One region of the Pseudomonas sp. 3B-A001-10F genome, then DNA from elsewhere that is predicted to be linked to it. Evidence: predicted binding sites of a transcription regulator. Region 1 holds the regulator's gene; the other holds the start of a gene.
What was found. The regulator FliA, encoded in region 1, starts transcription of late flagellar genes. The targets are predictions, from matches to a motif close to CTAAAGTTTNNNNNNNNNNNGCCGNTAA.
Positions count from the first base shown of each region.

Region 2: AC0ZWN_RS23800 (methyl-accepting chemotaxis protein) is a predicted target of FliA. The motif match lies at 6,540-6,567, and genes of this name have one in related genera.

Region 1 covers NZ_JBQYFW010000037.1:48,598-56,887, reverse strand. Annotated here, with positions in the region: gene AC0ZWN_RS25015 (protein-glutamate methylesterase/protein-glutamine glutaminase) at 1-205, opposite strand, end outside; gene AC0ZWN_RS25010 (chemotaxis protein CheA) at 255-2,504, opposite strand; gene AC0ZWN_RS25005 (protein phosphatase CheZ) at 2,559-3,347, opposite strand; gene AC0ZWN_RS25000 (chemotaxis response regulator CheY) at 3,366-3,737, opposite strand; gene fliA (RNA polymerase sigma factor FliA) at 3,904-4,644, opposite strand; gene fleN (flagellar synthesis regulator FleN) at 4,641-5,471, opposite strand; gene flhF (flagellar biosynthesis protein FlhF) at 5,588-6,928, opposite strand; gene flhA (flagellar biosynthesis protein FlhA) at 6,940-8,290, opposite strand, start outside.
Region 2 covers NZ_JBQYFW010000033.1:42,798-51,087, reverse strand. Annotated here, with positions in the region: gene AC0ZWN_RS23820 (BRO-N domain-containing protein) at 1-195, shown strand, start outside; gene AC0ZWN_RS23815 (N-acetyltransferase) at 391-936, shown strand; gene AC0ZWN_RS23810 (YifB family Mg chelatase-like AAA ATPase) at 1,533-3,026, shown strand; gene AC0ZWN_RS23805 (aldose 1-epimerase family protein) at 3,023-4,237, opposite strand; gene AC0ZWN_RS23800 (methyl-accepting chemotaxis protein) at 4,457-6,433, opposite strand; gene AC0ZWN_RS23795 (LysR substrate-binding domain-containing protein) at 6,618-7,538, opposite strand; gene AC0ZWN_RS23790 (NorM family multidrug efflux MATE transporter) at 7,697-8,290, shown strand, end outside.

The DNA of each region.
Region 1 (8,290 bases):
GCCGCACTGCCGTGATGCCGTCCATCATCGGCATCTCGTAGTCCATGGTGATCACGTCCGGCTTGAGTGCCAGGGCCTGATCAATCGCCTCTTTACCGTTGGTTGCAGTGCCGACCACCTGAATGCTCGGATCCGCAGAAAGAATTTCCGAGACGCGGCGGCGGAAAAAACCCGAATCGTCCACCACCAGGACTTTGACTGCCATAAACACTCCATTAGGTGCAGCGGGACGTTGTCGCCCCGCCGCCCCGGATTCAAATACGCCGTGCGGCGTAACGCTTGAGCATGCTTGGAACATCGAGAATCAGCGCGATGCGGCCGTCACCGGTAATGGTGGCGCCGGACATGCCCGGAGTGCCCTGGAGCATTTTGCCCAATGGCTTGATGACCACTTCTTCCTGACCGACCAGTTGATCGACGACGAAGCCGATCCGCTGGGTGCCCACCGAAAGGATCACCACGTGGCCTTCACGCTGCTCTTCGTGAGCGGCGGAGCTGACCAGCCAGCGCTTGAGGTAGAACAACGGCAGCGCCTTGTCCCGCACGATCACCACTTCCTGACCGTCGACGACGTTGGTGGTCGACAAGTCGAGGTGGAAGATTTCGTTGACGTTGACCAGCGGGAACGCAAACGCCTGATTGCCGAGCATGACCATCAGGGTTGGCATGATCGCGAGGGTCAGCGGTACCTTGATGACGATCTTCGAGCCCTGGCCCTTGGTCGAGTAAATGTTGATCGAACCGTTGAGCTGGGAAATCTTGGTCTTCACCACGTCCATGCCGACACCGCGGCCGGACACGTCGGAGATCTCGGTCTTGGTCGAGAAACCCGGGGCGAAGATCAGGTTGTAGCACTCGGTATCGCTCAGGCGATCGGCTGCGTCCTTGTCCATCACGCCGCGCTTTACCGCGATGGCGCGCAGGACGTTCGGGTCCATGCCTTTGCCGTCATCGGAAATCGACAACAGGATGTGGTCGCCTTCCTGCTCGGCGGCCAGAACAACACGACCGCCACGGGCCTTGCCCGATGCCTCGCGCTCTTCCGGCGACTCGATGCCGTGGTCGACCGCGTTGCGCACCAAGTGGACCAGCGGGTCGGCCAGGGCCTCGACAAGGTTTTTGTCGAGGTCGGTTTCTTCGCCCACCAGTTCCAGGTTGATCTCTTTCTTCAGCTGACGAGCCAAGTCGCGAACCAGACGCGGGAAGCGCCCGAAGACCTTCTTGATCGGCTGCATCCGCGTCTTCATCACCGCGGTCTGCAAGTCAGCCGTGACCACGTCGAGGTTCGACACGGCCTTGGACATGGCTTCGTCGCCGCTGTTGAGGCCCAGGCGCACCAGACGGTTACGCACCAGCACCAGCTCGCCGACCATGTTCATGATTTCGTCGAGACGCGCGGTATCAACCCGTACCGTGGTTTCCGCTTCGCTCGCCGGTTTTTCTGGCGGCGGTGCGGCGGCAGCACGGGCCGGAGCCGGTGCAGCAGCGGCAGCCGGTTTCGGCGCTTCGGCTTTCGGCTCAGGCTTGGGAGCTGCCTTCGGTGCTGCAGCCGGAGCGGCCGCAGCCTTGGCGGCCGGCGCAGCCACCGTGGAAGCAGCGCCGGCAGTCGCGGCGCCAACGTCAGTGAACTTGCCTTTGCCGTGCAATTCGTCGAGCAGCGATTCGAACTCGTGATCGCTGATCAGATCGCTGCCGGCAGCCGGTGCCGAGGCGATCGCCGATTCCAGTGCTTCAACGGCAAAGTTGCCCTTGCCATGCAGTTGATCGAGCAGGGCTTCGAATTCGTCGTCGGTGATATCCGAGCTGTCGCCCGCCGCCGGGGCTGCTGGAGCCGCTGCGGTCGGTGCCACGGCATCCGCCGCGAACTGGCCTTTGCCATGCAACTGATCGAGCAACGACTCGAACTCGGCGTCAGTGATTTCGTCGCTCGCGGCTTCAGCGGCCGTTTGCGCAGGTGCAACAGCGGCCGGGGCTTCAGCTTCAGCCTTGACGGCGTTCAGCGAGTCCAGCAGTTGTTCAAATTCGTTATCGGTGATGTCGCCCGACGCGTCGCCTTCGACGACCAGGTCTTCGATCATCTCGGCTACCGGCGATGCCGGGGCGGCATCCGCCGATTGCGGTTCGGCCAGACGCGCCAGGGCGGCCAGCAGTTCCGGGGTAGCGGCGGTGATCGGTGCACGCTCACGGACTTCGCTGAACATGCTGTTCACCGCGTCCAGTGCTTCGAGGACAACGTCCATCAGTTCTGCATCAACGCGACGCTCACCCTTGCGCAGGATGTCGAACACGTTTTCGGCGATGTGACAGCACTCCACCAGCTCGTTGAGCTGAAGGAAGCCGGCGCCCCCTTTTACAGTGTGGAAACCGCGAAAAATTGCGTTGAGCAGATCTGCGTCATCCGGACGGCTTTCCAGCTCGACCAGTTGTTCGGACAGTTGCTCAAGAATCTCGCCGGCCTCAACCAGGAAATCCTGAAGGATCTCTTCATCGGCGCCGAAGCTCATTAATGGGGTGCTCCTACAGGTCTAAAAACCCAAAAAACCTAAAATTCCACAACTCTAGAATCCGAGGCTGGATAACAAATCGTCCACATCGTCCTGACCGGACACAACGTCTTCTCGTTTATCGGCATGAATCTGCGGACCTTCACCCTGCGAGAGATGTTTTTGTGGATCTTTTTCTGCAAGCATCGCGGCGCGGTCATGTTCGATGCCCGCAAAGCGGTCGACCTGACTGGCCATGAGCACGAGTTTGAGCAAATTGCTTTCGACTTCGGTGACCAGTTGGGTCACACGCTTGATCACCTGACCGGTCAGGTCCTGGTAATCCTGGGCCAGCAGGATGTCGTTGAGATTGCTCGACACCGCACGGTTGTCCGTGCTGCTGCGTGACAGAAAACCGTCGACCCGGCGCGCCAGCTCGCGGAACTCTTCAGCCCCGACCTCGCGACGCATGAAGCGACCCCAATCGGCGCTCAAGGTCTGCGCTTCATCAGCCAGACTGTTGACCACCGGCGTGGCGCTTTCCACCAGATCCATGGTGCGGTTGGCCGCGGCTTCTGTCAGCTTGACCACATAGCCCAGGCGTTCGGTGGCGTCGGTGATTTGCGACACTTCCTCGGCCTGCGGCATGTTCGGATCGATCTGGAAGTTGACGATCGCACTGTGCAGTTCACGTGTGAGCTTGCCGACTTCCTGGTACAGGCCACGGTCACGGGTCTGATTGAGCTCATGGATCAGTTGCACAGCGTCGCCGAACCTGCCTTTTTCAAGGCTTTCGACCAGTTCGACCGCGTGTTTTTTCAGGGTCGACTCGAAATCGCCCTGTGAAGATTCGTTATGCTCCATAGCTCCCCCGCGCGTTCATCAGCCGATGCGTTCGAAAATCTTCTCGATTTTGTCTTTCAACGCCTGAGCCGTGAAAGGTTTGACTACGTAGCCGTTTACACCAGCCTGAGCGGCTTCAATGATCTGCTCGCGCTTGGCTTCTGCAGTCACCATCAGCACTGGCAGGTGCTTGAGTTTTTCATCGGCACGCACATGGCGCAGCAGGTCGATACCGGTCATGCCCGGCATGTTCCAGTCCGTTACCAGAAAGTCGATGCTTCCGCTGTTGAGCACTGGAATGGCAGTCACGCCATCGTCAGCCTCGACGGTGTTGGTGAACCCAAGATCACGCAGCAGGTTCTTGATGATCCGCCGCATCGTTGAGAAGTCATCAACGATGAGGATTTTCATGTCTTTGTTCAATTCGACCTCCAAGCAGTCTTAAACGCGCCCAGCACCTGGACGCGCCACTTCAATCAATCGGCGCAGCACTCGAAGACTGTCTGGAGCACAACAGAGCAAGACCGGTGCCGTTCATCACCGCACCAGCCTCGTTCGCAGTGTCCCCACACTGCCTTCAGCGCGCTCGCCACTCCCCCAAACGCCCCCGCAAACGGGCCGCGCACTGGCTGTGTAACTGGCTGACCCGCGATTCACTGACGCCAAGGACTTCACCGATCTCCTTGAGGTTCAGCTCTTCGTCGTAGTACAGCGCCAACACCAGTCGCTCACGCTCCGGCAAATTGGCAATCGCGTCCGCCAACGCTGCCTGGAAACGTTCATCTTCCAGATCGCGTGACGGCTCCATATGAGCACTCGCGCCATCCTCGTGCAGCCCTTCGTGTTCGCCGTCCTGCAACAGGTCGTCGAAACTGAACAGGCGACTGCCCAAGGTGTCATTCAAAATCCCGTAGTAATCGTCGAGACTCAATTGGAGTTCGGCCGCAACCTCGTGATCTTTAGCATCACGGCCGGTTTTAGCTTCAATTGAGCGAATCGCGTCGCTGACCATACGGGTATTGCGGTGAACCGAGCGTGGCGCCCAGTCCCCTTTGCGCACTTCGTCGAGCATCGCGCCGCGGATTCGTATGCCCGCGTACGTTTCGAAACTGGCGCCTTTGCTGGCGTCGTATTTGGTCGAGACTTCAAGCAGGCCGATCATCCCGGCCTGGATCAGGTCTTCGACCTGCACACTCGCCGGCAAGCGCGCCAGCAAGTGGTAGGCAATGCGTTTGACCAGTGGCGCGTAACGCTCGATCAACTCGTACTGCGCGTCACGTGCCGACTTCTTGTAGTAGTTCATACCGCTTGCGGTCATAGCACGGGCCCTGCCGTTTGCTGCACGAGGCGCTCGACGAAAAACTCAAGGTGGCCACGCGGGTTGGCGGGCAGCGGCCAGGTGTCGACCTTCTGCGCGATCGCCTTGAACGCCAGCGCGCACTTGGAACGCGGAAAGGCTTCGTACACCGCGCGCTGCTTCTGCACCGCTTTACGCACGCTTTCGTCGTAAGGCACGGCGCCGACGTATTGTAGGGCCACGTCAAGGAAGCGATCCGTGACCTTGGTCAACTTGGCGAACAGGTTGCGCCCTTCCTGCGGGCTCTGCGCCATGTTGGCGAGGACGCGGAAGCGGTTCATGCCGTAATCGCGGTTGAGCAGTTTGATCAGCGCGTAGGCGTCAGTGATCGAGGTCGGCTCATCGCAGACCACCAGCAACACTTCTTGCGCGGCGCGAACAAAACTGACTACCGAGTCACCAATACCCGCAGCGGTATCGATCACCAGTACATCGAGATTGTCGCCGATGTCGCTGAACGCCTGAATCAGGCCGGCATGTTGCGCCGGGCTCAGGTGCACCATGCTCTGGGTGCCGGACGCCGCCGGCACGATGCGAATGCCACCGGGGCCTTGCAACAGCACGTCGCGCAGCTCGCACCGGCCTTCGATGACGTCGGCCAGCGTGCGTTTAGGGGTCAGCCCCAACAATACGTCAACGTTCGCCAGACCCAGGTCGGCGTCCAGCAGCATGACCCGACGGCCAAGCTCTGCCAGCGCCAGCGACAAGTTCACTGACACGTTAGTCTTGCCGACGCCACCTTTGCCGCCGGTCACCGCGATCACCTGTACGGGATGCATGCTGCCCATGTTATTTCTTTACCTTGTCTTGCATAGACGGAGGCCACATTACTGGCTGCGCGTTCACAACCGGAACAATGCATGGCAGACCATCGATGTAGGTACAAAAACTGTTCATGAATACCTCAGCCTACCTGCTTGGTCGGGCTGTGATAGATATCAGCGAACATGTCAGCCATGGCTTCTTCGCTGGGTTCTTCCTGCATTTGCACGCTGACGGCGCGGCTGACCAGTTGATGACGGCGCGGCAGATGCAAATCATCCGGAATCCGTGGGCCATCGGTCAGGTACGCGACCGGCAATTCATGACTGATCGCCAGGCTCAACACTTCGCCAAGGCTGGCCGTTTCATCCAGTTTAGTCAGGATGCAGCCGGCAAGCCCGCAACGCTTGTAACTGTGATAAGCGGCGGTTAGAACCTGTTTCTGGCTGGTGGTTGCCAAGACCAGATAATTTTTTGAACGAATGCCACGCCCGGCCAGACTTTCCAGCTGCATGCGCAGGGCCGGATCGCTGGCTTGCAGGCCGGCAGTATCGATCAATACCACGCGTTTGCGCAGCAGTGGATCCAGCGCTTGCACCAGCGATTGGCCCGGATCGACGTGGGTCACTGGCACATTGAGAATGCGGCCCAGCGTCTTCAGTTGTTCCTGAGCGCCGATACGGAAACTGTCCATGCTCACCAGCGCGACATTCTGCGCGCCGTATTTCAGCACATAACGCGCGGCCAGCTTGGCGAGTGTAGTGGTCTTGCCCATGCCGGCAGGACCGACCATGGCAATGATACCGCCCTCTTCCAGTGGCTCGACTTCCGGTACGGCAATCATCCGGGCCAGATGCGCGAGCAGCATGCGCCAGGCCTGACGCGGTTCTTCGATATCAGTGATCATCGCCAGCAGATCGCGCGACAACGGGCCGGACAGGCCGATACGTTGCAGACGGCGATACAGGTTGGCTTGCGCCGGACGGCTGCCTTGCAGCTGATTCCAGGCCAGGGTGCCGAGCTGAACTTCCATCAGCTCGCGCAGGCTGTTCAATTCAAAGCGCATCGAATCCAGTGCACGCGGATCGATACCACCGGAGGACTGCGCAGGTGTCGGGGCCGGACGCGCCGGAGCGGCGTAAGTCGGCTCGGTCAGCGGTTCAGCGGCGGTCAGCGGCAGGCCGGCGGTCAACGGCAGCCCGGCGAAAATCTGGCGATTGCTATTGCCATCGGCTTCGCCACGCAGGCTCAACTCGGCCTGAGCGGTGACAATGCGCGACTGGGTCTTGCGCAGTTCGTCCTCGAGCTCCATGTTCGGAACCCGTGGCGCCAGCGCCGACAATTTGTAATCCAGTGCCGCCGTCAACTCGACACCGCCGGCAATGCGGCGGTTGCCAATGATGGCGGCATCAGCGCCCAGCTCATCACGAACCAGCTTCATGGCCTGACGCATATCGGCGGCAAAGAAACGCTTAACTTGCATAAACCACTACCTCAGCCGTTGGGCCCTACTGTCGCAACGATGGTCACTTGCTTGTTGTCCGGTATTTCCTGGTAGGCCAGCACATGCAGCCCAGGGACTGCGAGGCGGCCAAAGCGCGAGAGCATCGCGCGGATCGGGCCGGCGACCAAAAGGATCACCGGCTGACCTTGCATTTCCTGACGCTGCGCCGCTTCGATGAGCGAACGCTGCAGCTTCTCGGCCATGCTTGGCTCCAGCAGAACGCCCTCTTCCGAGCCTTGTCCTGCCTTCTGCAGACTATTGAGCAATATTTGTTCCAACCTTGGTTCCAAGGTGATCACAGGCAGCTCCGACTCAGTGCCTACAATGCTTTGGACGATGGCGCGAGATACGCCGACCCGCACAGCAGCCACCAGCGCGGCGGTATCTTGACTCTTCGCGGCGTTGTTGGCGATGGCTTCGGCAATGCTGCGGATATCGCGCACCGGCACGTGTTCGGCGAGCAGCGCTTGCAACACTTTGAGCAACTGCGACAACGTGACCACACCCGGCACCAGCTCTTCTGCCAGTTTCGGCGAGCTTTTGGCCAGCAATTGCATGAGTTGCTGCACTTCTTCGTGGCCGATCAGCTCGCTGGAGTGCTTGTACAGAATCTGGTTCAAGTGCGTCGCGACCACGGTGCTGGCGTCGACCACGGTGTAACCGAGCGATTGTGCCTGGGCACGCTGGCTGATTTCGATCCACACCGCTTCCAGGCCGAAAGCCGGATCTTTGGCGTTGATACCGTTGAGCGTGCCGTAGACCTGGCCCGGGTTGATCGCCAGTTCGCGATCCGGATAGATCTCGGCTTCGGCGAGAATCACGCCCATCAGGGTCAGGCGATAGGCGCTTGGCGCCAGGTCGAGGTTGTCGCGGATGTGCACGGTCGGCATGAGGAAGCCCAGATCCTGCGAGAGCTTCTTGCGCACGCCCTTGATCCGCGCCAGCAATTGCCCACCCTGGTTACGATCCACCAGCGGAATCAGGCGATAGCCGACTTCCAGGCCGATCATGTCGATCGGCGTCACGTCGTCCCAGCCCAGCTCTTTGGTTTCCATGGCGCGGGCCGGCGACGGCAGCAAATCCTGCTGGCGCTTGACCTCTTCCAACGCCACGACTTTAGCGACGTTCTGCTTTTTCCAGAACAGGTACGCGCCGCCAGCGGCCAGCGCAGCCATGCTCAGGAACGAGAAGTGCGGCATGCCCGGCACCAGGCCCATGACCGCCATCAGACCGGCGGCCACCGCCAGCGCTTTGGGCGAGGCGAACATCTGGCGATTGATCTGTTTGCCCATGTCTTCCGAACCGGAAGCACGGGTCACCATGATCGCCGCCGCTGTTGAT
Region 2 (8,290 bases), on a different contig from region 1:
GCCCAACACCCCAGCACAAGCGAACGCCCACATCTCAGCTTGCTCAGTTGGCCGGACATGACGTTGAGTTTGTTGCATTGGAATAATCAGCCGTGGATACGGTTGCAGGATGTGCCACACATGGTGACGGAGCGAGAACAAGCAAACCGCACGGTTGTGAACTCATGGTGGAGAAAGGCTCTGCAATTGATCTGAATTTTTGCGCTGCAACCTCACCAACGGTCATTTCAGTGATACCACTGAAATGACCTGTCTTGTGTCTTCGTTAACTCGCCCCCCCTACTCCGAAATCCTCCACTCACAGAAGTAACGTCCTACAAAACGCGTCCCCCACGTCTGATTTCGCTGCCCCCTCTCTGCTGGCTATCTTCTGCGACCAGATCCAAACAGATGAAAACAATGAGAAGAAAAGGCAAAGCAACGGATCTTCGTAACCAGACATTCAGATCAAACTCGCGAAAGATCGCCTACAAATTCTTTCTAAAGAACATTGCCCCGAGAATCCCAAATATTGATGCAGCAGCGGTCAAGTTTGAGCCAATTACCCCAGCAGCGATAAAGCAATACTTTCTCTGGGAGGGGCCAACAATTTTCCCTTGGGATGACGTTGCAGACTGGAAAAGTAAAGATGCGAAAGGTCTGGATTTGGCGATATGGTTCAAACAGATTCTTTGCGGCATGTGCTATGCGACCCCGCGCGCAAGCTCTATCTGCTTAAAGATTATTCTGTTGGAAGGGCATCCGGACAGGGCGCACCCGCTTCGCGGCAGGATCGCGCCGATTGCTCTGCTTGTCGCAGATCACTATGCGCGAGCGCTAGGATGCAAAGAAATCGAAATTCAGGATCCTGATCCGAATGTTGTTTTTTACTACCGGAAACTGGGGTTCGAATTCGACCATACCAACCGGCTTGTCATTTCTGTGAACGGTCAATAACATCGAAATCAACAACCCAATCGTACGAGGTGCGTATGAGCCCAAAAAAGCGAAAGGCAAAGCTTCTTCAGATTGTTGAACTACATCTCGAAGCACTCCGGTTGGCTGGGGATATGTCAGCCAACCAACGGCGATTTATTGAAGTTGCTGTTACGTGTGGGCCAGAGCTTGAGCCAAGCGGCCCGCTGGCCGGTAGAAGATCCTGAGTCAAAAATAAAAAGGCGTCCATAGGACGCCTTTTTTGTGTTTGGAGGAGTAGTCGCAGCGATTCTTTAGCTCCTGGCTTTGCAACCATGGGTTCAGAATCCGACGAGCTGGCCCGTCGTCACTACTTCAGAAAAACCAGCTTTCTCTGCTGCCAAAAATGCGGGGGAGCTTTTACTGGTGCCCAGTCCCGACGAATGCGCAGTTGCAGTCCTCGGACGGGATGATCCGTCAATGCCGGTCGAGAGTCAACGCTCCAATTCAGGGAAGCAGTGCCGCGCCATTGGGTTTTGATACGTCTTGTAAACCTCTATTCCAGCACTGAAACCCGGCTCAACTACCCTTAAAAAACCCGCAGGAAGCGGCCCCCCGATTCAGCTCAAGGAACGACCATGTCCCTCTCCATCGTCCACAGTCGCGCCCAGATTGGCGTGGAAGCCCCCGCTGTCACCGTCGAAGTCCATCTGGCCAACGGCCTGCCGTCGCTGACCATGGTCGGTCTGCCCGAGGCGGCGGTGAAGGAGAGCAAGGATCGGGTGCGTAGCGCGATCATCAATTCCGGGCTGCAGTTTCCGGCGCGGCGGATCACCCTGAATCTGGCGCCGGCGGATCTGCCCAAGGATGGCGGGCGGTTTGATCTGGCGATTGCCTTGGGGATACTGTCGGCGAGTGTGCAGGTACCGTGTCTGACGCTGGATGATGTGGAATGTCTTGGCGAGTTGGCGTTGTCCGGTGCCGTGCGGCCGGTGCGCGGGGTGTTGCCGGCGGCACTGGCGGCGCGCAAGGCCGGGCGTGCGCTGGTGGTGCCTCGGGCGAATGCCGAGGAGGCGTGTCTGGCTTCAGGGTTGAAGGTTTTTGCGGTGGATCATCTGCTGGAAGCAGTGGCGCATTTCAATGGGCATACGCCAGTGGAACCCTACGTGTCGGATGGTTTGATCCATGCCGCCAGACCCTATCCTGACCTCAACGAAGTGCAAGGGCAAATGGCAGCCAAACGCGCTTTGCTGATTGCGGCGGCAGGCGCGCACAACCTGTTGTTCAGCGGCCCCCCGGGGACGGGCAAGACGCTGTTGGCCAGTCGATTGCCGGGACTGCTCCCGCCGCTGTCCGAATGCGAAGCCCTTGAGGTTGCGGCGATTCAATCTGTCGCCAGCGGCGTGCCATTGACCCATTGGCCACAGCGGCCGTTTCGCCAGCCGCACCATTCCGCATCCGGTCCAGCGCTGGTCGGTGGCAGCTCAAAACCGCAACCCGGTGAGATTACCCTCGCCCATCACGGCGTGCTGTTTCTCGATGAGCTGCCGGAGTTTGATCGCAAGGTGCTGGAGGTGCTGCGCGAGCCGCTGGAGTCCGGGCATATCGTGATTGCCCGGGCCAAGGATCGCGTGCGTTTCCCGGCGCGATTTCAGTTGGTGGCGGCGATGAACCCGTGTCCCTGTGGATATCTTGGCGAGCCGAGTGGCAAGTGTTCCTGCACGCCGGACATGGTGCAGCGCTATCGCAACAAACTGTCGGGGCCGTTGCTGGACCGGATCGACTTGCACCTGACAGTGGCGCGGGAAGCGACGGCGTTGAACCCGCAGGTAAAGCCGGGAGAAGACAGCGCCAGCGCCGCAGCACTGGTAGCCGAGGCTCGCGAACGACAGCAGAAGCGGCAGGGCTGTGCCAATGCGTTTCTCGATCTGCCGGGATTGAAGCGGCACTGCAAGTTATCCACAGCCGATGAGAAATGGCTGGAATCAGCCTGTGAACGCCTGACGCTTTCGCTGCGCTCGGCCCATCGCCTGCTCAAGGTCGCCCGCACTCTGGCAGACCTTGAGCAAGTCGATGCAATCAAACGCGAACACTTGGCCGAGGCACTGCAATACCGGCCGGCGACACCTTAATGCTCGGTCAGATCAACCAACGGCGTCTGCCGCACTTCGGTTTCACGCCCGGCCTGAATCTCGCTCACACGCTTCAAGGCGTTCTCCACAGCACCTTTGTCCGCGAGCAGGCTGTAGCTGATCTGGAACTGTTTGTGTTCCTTGGGTGCAATGGTCGGCACCAGATTCAGCGGGCGCTGATAGCGACGGTTGTAGGAAAAGCTGGTGCCCGGCTCCAGCCCGGTGACGTAGCCCTGGCCTTGAGTGTCGGTATTTTTCCACAGGGAGAACACCGGCAACTGCTGGGTATTGAAGCCAACAGAAACACCGAGGCTGCCGGCCTTATTGTGCAAAACAGTCAGGGTTTCGCCTTTGGCATCGGCGTAAGGCACAACGTTGTAGACGGTTTCGTCGTAGTCCTTGGTCGGCGCGCGATAGGTCTGCCAATCGGCCAGATCGCCCTTGGCCTTGTCGTTGAACGGCGATACCTGTTTAACCGGTGCAGCAAAACGTGCGCCCTGCTCGAGGAACGGCGTGCTGAAATTGCTGTGATACAGCGCCTGGTATTCCTTCGGATAGTCGCCGTTGTTGCTCAGCGTATCGTTGAGTGCGAAACGCACACTGCCGGGTTCGGTGACCAGTTCAGTGACGACCGAGAAGTCGACTTTCTTGAAGGCCTGTTCTTTCAATTCGCCACGCAGGCTGATGGCGTAGGGCGGCTTTTCATCGATGTGCAGGGTGACGGTGCTGGCCGGGATGTTGGCGGCGCGGCCGTGCAAGGTCAGCAGTTCGCCATTGTCGATGCCGGGATGGCCGACCCATTCGTAACCGCAGCGGGCGACCAGTTCATTGAAGCCCTCCAGCCAACCCAGCCCACCACGCCCGTTGAGCTCGATAAAGGCCGGGTTGACCACGTCCTTGACCGGCGAATCCCAACCCATCCGCACGTTGCCGACAGAAGCCTGCAAGACGTTCATGCCTCGGGTGGGCACCACCGAGAGTTTCATCGCGCCGTTATCGATATCGACGATGCTGACGCCTTCTTGCCGCCCACCGTGCAAGGTACGCAGGCTCACGGAGAAGGGTTTGGCGGTTTTCACGCCGAGCTGCTCACTGGTGATGGTCCAGTTTTGCGCGGGCTTGTTGGTATCGAGAAGGACGTAATCCCAAGCCAAGGCGTGGGAAGCAGCAGAGAATGCGCCGAGGGCGACGGCGAGTTTGAGCGGGGTCATGGCAGCAGCCTTTATTGGAGTTGTGCCATTTTTATAGCGCTGCGGAAACGTTTCAGCAAGTATGAAAGAGAAAGAGCTCGAGTGTTTTACCCAGGATTGGCAGTGAGGCGATCGCGAGCAGGCTCACTCCTACAGGGATCTTCAGTGACCACAAAAATTGCGACCAACCGATATACCTGTAGGAGTGAGCCTGCTCGCGATAGCGATTTCAGCCACCCATCAACGGAAGCGATCAACCTCGGAACGCAAATCCGCCGCCAGTTTCTCCAGCTCTTTAGCCGTAACAGCCAAGTTCGACACAACCTCACGCTGCTCACTGTTCGCCAACGCAATGCTCTGCAAGTTGCTGCTCAACAAGGTCGCAGTGCTGCTCTGCTCCTGAGTGGCCGTGGTAATCGCAGCAAACTGCTGCCCCGCCGAACGGCTCTGCTCATCGATACGCGCCAGCGCCGACGCCACGTTGGCGTTGCGCGACAAGCCTTCCTGCATCAGCACATTGCCCTGCTCCATGGTGCTGATCGCGTTGCCGGTTTCCTGCTGGATGCTGTGGATCATGCTGGAAATCTCGTCGGTCGCCTGACGGGTGCGCGAAGCCAGGCTGCGCACTTCATCGGCCACCACAGCAAAGCCACGACCCTGCTCACCAGCACGGGCAGCTTCGATTGCTGCGTTAAGTGCCAGAAGGTTGGTCTGCTCGGCGATCGAGGTGATCACACCCACGATGCCGCCGATTTCCTGCGAGCGCTGACCGAGGGTGTTGATCACGGTGGCGGTGCTGTTCAGGGCGCCAGCGATTTGCTCCAGCGAGGACGACGCTTCTTCCATCGAGCTGCGGCCAATCTGCGTTTGCTGGGCATTTTCCTGCGCCAGACGCTGGGTCGCGCCCATGTTGTCGGCGATGTTCAACGACGTCGCACTGAACTCTTCCACCGCGCCGGCCATGCTGGTGATTTCGCCAGATTGTTGCTCCATGCCTTCATACGCACCACCGGACAAACCGGACAGGGCCTGGGCACGGCTATTGACCTCTTCCGAAGAGCGGCGGATGTGCTCGACCATGGTCGACAGCGCCTGGCTCATCTGGTTGAACGCGCGCGACAACTGACCGATTTCATCGTTGCTCGATACGTTCAGGCGAACGCTCAGATCACCGGCGCCCAAGGCCTCGGCCTGACGCACCAGATCCCCCAGAGGCGCCAGTTTGCTGCGCAGCAGCCAGACCACAGATCCGACCGCCAGCAGCATCGCCAACAGACTGCCAATGGCCAGTTGCGTACCCACGCTCCAGGTCACCGCGCGGATCTCGGCTTTCGGCATGCTCGCCACGACCGACCATGGCCCGCCATCGAACGGCACGGCAATGCTGTAGAAATCTTCCGAGGTGTCGCTCCAGAACTCACCCTTGCCCGGCTTTGCAGCCAAACCTTTGATCACCGGAACGGCTTGATCCAGCGCCTGCACCCCCGCTGGCGCGACCAGCCATTTGTTTTGCTCGTCGAGCAACGCCAGCGAACCGCTCTGGCCAATGCGGAAGCGCTTGAGGTTATCGAACTGGATGTTCTGCGCGTCGGTGTAATCGAAGCCGACGAACAGCACCGCAATCACCTTGCCGCTGCCATCACGCACCGGGGTGTATTGGGTCATGTAGGAGCGATCGAACAGCAAGGCGCGACCGACGTAACCCTGCCCCGCCATCAACTTCGCGTAGGCCGGGTGCGCGTGATCGAGCAAGGTGCCGATGGCACGGGTGCCATCCTGTTTGGTCAGCGAAGTGCTGACGCGGATGAAGTCTTCGCCGCTGCGCACGAACAGTGTGGCGACGCCGGCGGTCATCTGCTTGAACTCGTCGACTTCCTTGAAGTTGTTGTTCAGCACTTCGCTGCCCAGGTGCAGGCCCGGGGTCTGGGTGCCGGCAACATTCACAGGCTCACTCGGGTGAATGCTCAGACCTACGCTGAAGCGCTTCTCGAACAGCCCGCTCAGGCGCTGGGTGCTTTCACGCAGCGTGCCGTGGAAGGTGCTCAGTTGGTCGGCCAGCAGCCGCGCCTCACTGGCCAGATGCTCTTCACGGGTGGCGAGGTTGGCGGAGTCCAGCGAACGCAAGGCGAACACCGTACTGCCACTGATAACTATCGCCAGTATTACAGCGAGCGCGAGGCCCAGCTGCGAGGCAATCCGAGCGCGAGGTTGAGACATGGACAGCTCCTGGCCGAGCCACGGGATCCTCCTTGATCTCGACTCGGAAATTTTTCTGGTTGTGTGGGTGAATCGTGGATACCGGCACGACGGTTCCACAAGCACGTATTCGGCGGTGGATCCAAATACTTGAGCGGAAAACAAGGTTATGGCACAAGGCCGGTATTGTGGCGGCTCTAACGTTTCAGCTCAAGCGCGCAACCGCCGGCAACTCCATGGCGCGGACTTCGCTTTGCAGAAAGTCGCTGAGACGGCGCAAACGTTCACCTCCCGGGCGGGTCTTTGGCCACACAAGGTAGTAATTCAAGCCGCTGGCGACCGCGGTTGGCCACGGCAGGCTCAGCCTTCCCTGCGCCACATCTTCGGCGACCATCAACAGGTCGCCCATCGATACACCGTACCCGCGCGCCGCCGCGATCATGCCCAATTCGAGGGTATCGAACACTTGCCCACCCTTGAGTGACACCTGATCGGACAGCCCCATGTGTTCCAGCCAACTGCGCCAATCGCGACGGTCCGGTGTCGGGTGAAGTAATTCGGTGCAAGCCAGTCGAGCCAGATCCCACGGCTGATCATTCAGCAGGTTTGGCGCCCCCACCGGAATCAGCTCTTCAGGAAACAGCAGGCTCGCCTCCCAATCCGGCGGAAAATGCCCGTCACTCAACAGCACCGCGCAGTCGAACGGCTCATCGTTAAAGTCCACCGAATCGACGTCCATCCACGCACTGGTCAGTTGCACTTCGTTGCCAGGCTGCAAATGGCGGAAGCGACTCAGGCGCGCGAGCAACCAGCGCATGGTCAGGGTCGAGGGCGCTTTCATGCGCAAAATGTCGTCCTCGGCACGCAAGGTATTGCAGGCCCGCTCCAGCGCGCTGAAGCCTTCGCGGATCCCGGGCAGCAGCAACCGCGCCGCTTCGGTCAGTTGCAGATTGCGCCCGCTGCGATGAAACAGCCGACAGGCGAAGTGATCTTCGAGGGTCCGAATATGCCGACTTACCGCACTCTGGGTAATCGACAGTTCCTCGGCAGCCCGGGTGAACGAACTATGTCGCGCCGCCGCTTCAAATGCGCGCAGGGCATACAAGGGAGGAAGACGACGAGACATGCAGAAAGCTCCGATAGCGGGATAAAACCAATCTTAAACCGTTTACTCAAGATGAGTTTTAATCATGCCACCCATCCTTTTTATCCCTTTGTGCAAAGCCCGCCAAGCGCCGAGAATCGACGGTCTCCTGTTCCCTCTGAAATTGAGTGGTGATGACCATGCAGCATCCTGTGCGTACCGAACTCTGGGCCATTCTGCGGCTGGCAGGGCCGTTGATTGCTTCACAGTTGGCGCACATGTTGATGGTGCTGACTGACACGTTGATGATGGCGCGCCTGAGTCCTGAAGCGCTTGCGGGCGGCGGTCTCGGTGCGGCGACTTACTCGTTCGTGTCGATTTTCTGCATCGGCGTGATTGCAGCGGTCGGCACATTGGTGGCGATTCGCAAGGGCGCCGGCGACATCATTGGCGCTGCGCGTCTGACCCAGGCCGGATTGTGGCTGGCGTGGCTGATGGCGCTGGGCGCCGGGTTGCTGTTGTGGAACCTGAAACCGGTGTTGCTGCTGTTCGGTCAGACCGAAACCAACGTCAACGCGGCCGGGCAATTCCTGATAGCGCTGCCGTTCGCCCTGCCCGGCTACCTGAGCTTCATGGCCCTGCGCGGTTTCACCAGTGCAATCGGCCGGGCGACACCGGTGATGGTCATCAGCCTGGCCGGCACGGTGGCGAATTTCCTGCTCAATTACGCGCTGATCACCGGCATGTTCGGTCTGCCGAAAATGGGCCTGACGGGCATCGGCCTGGTCACAGCG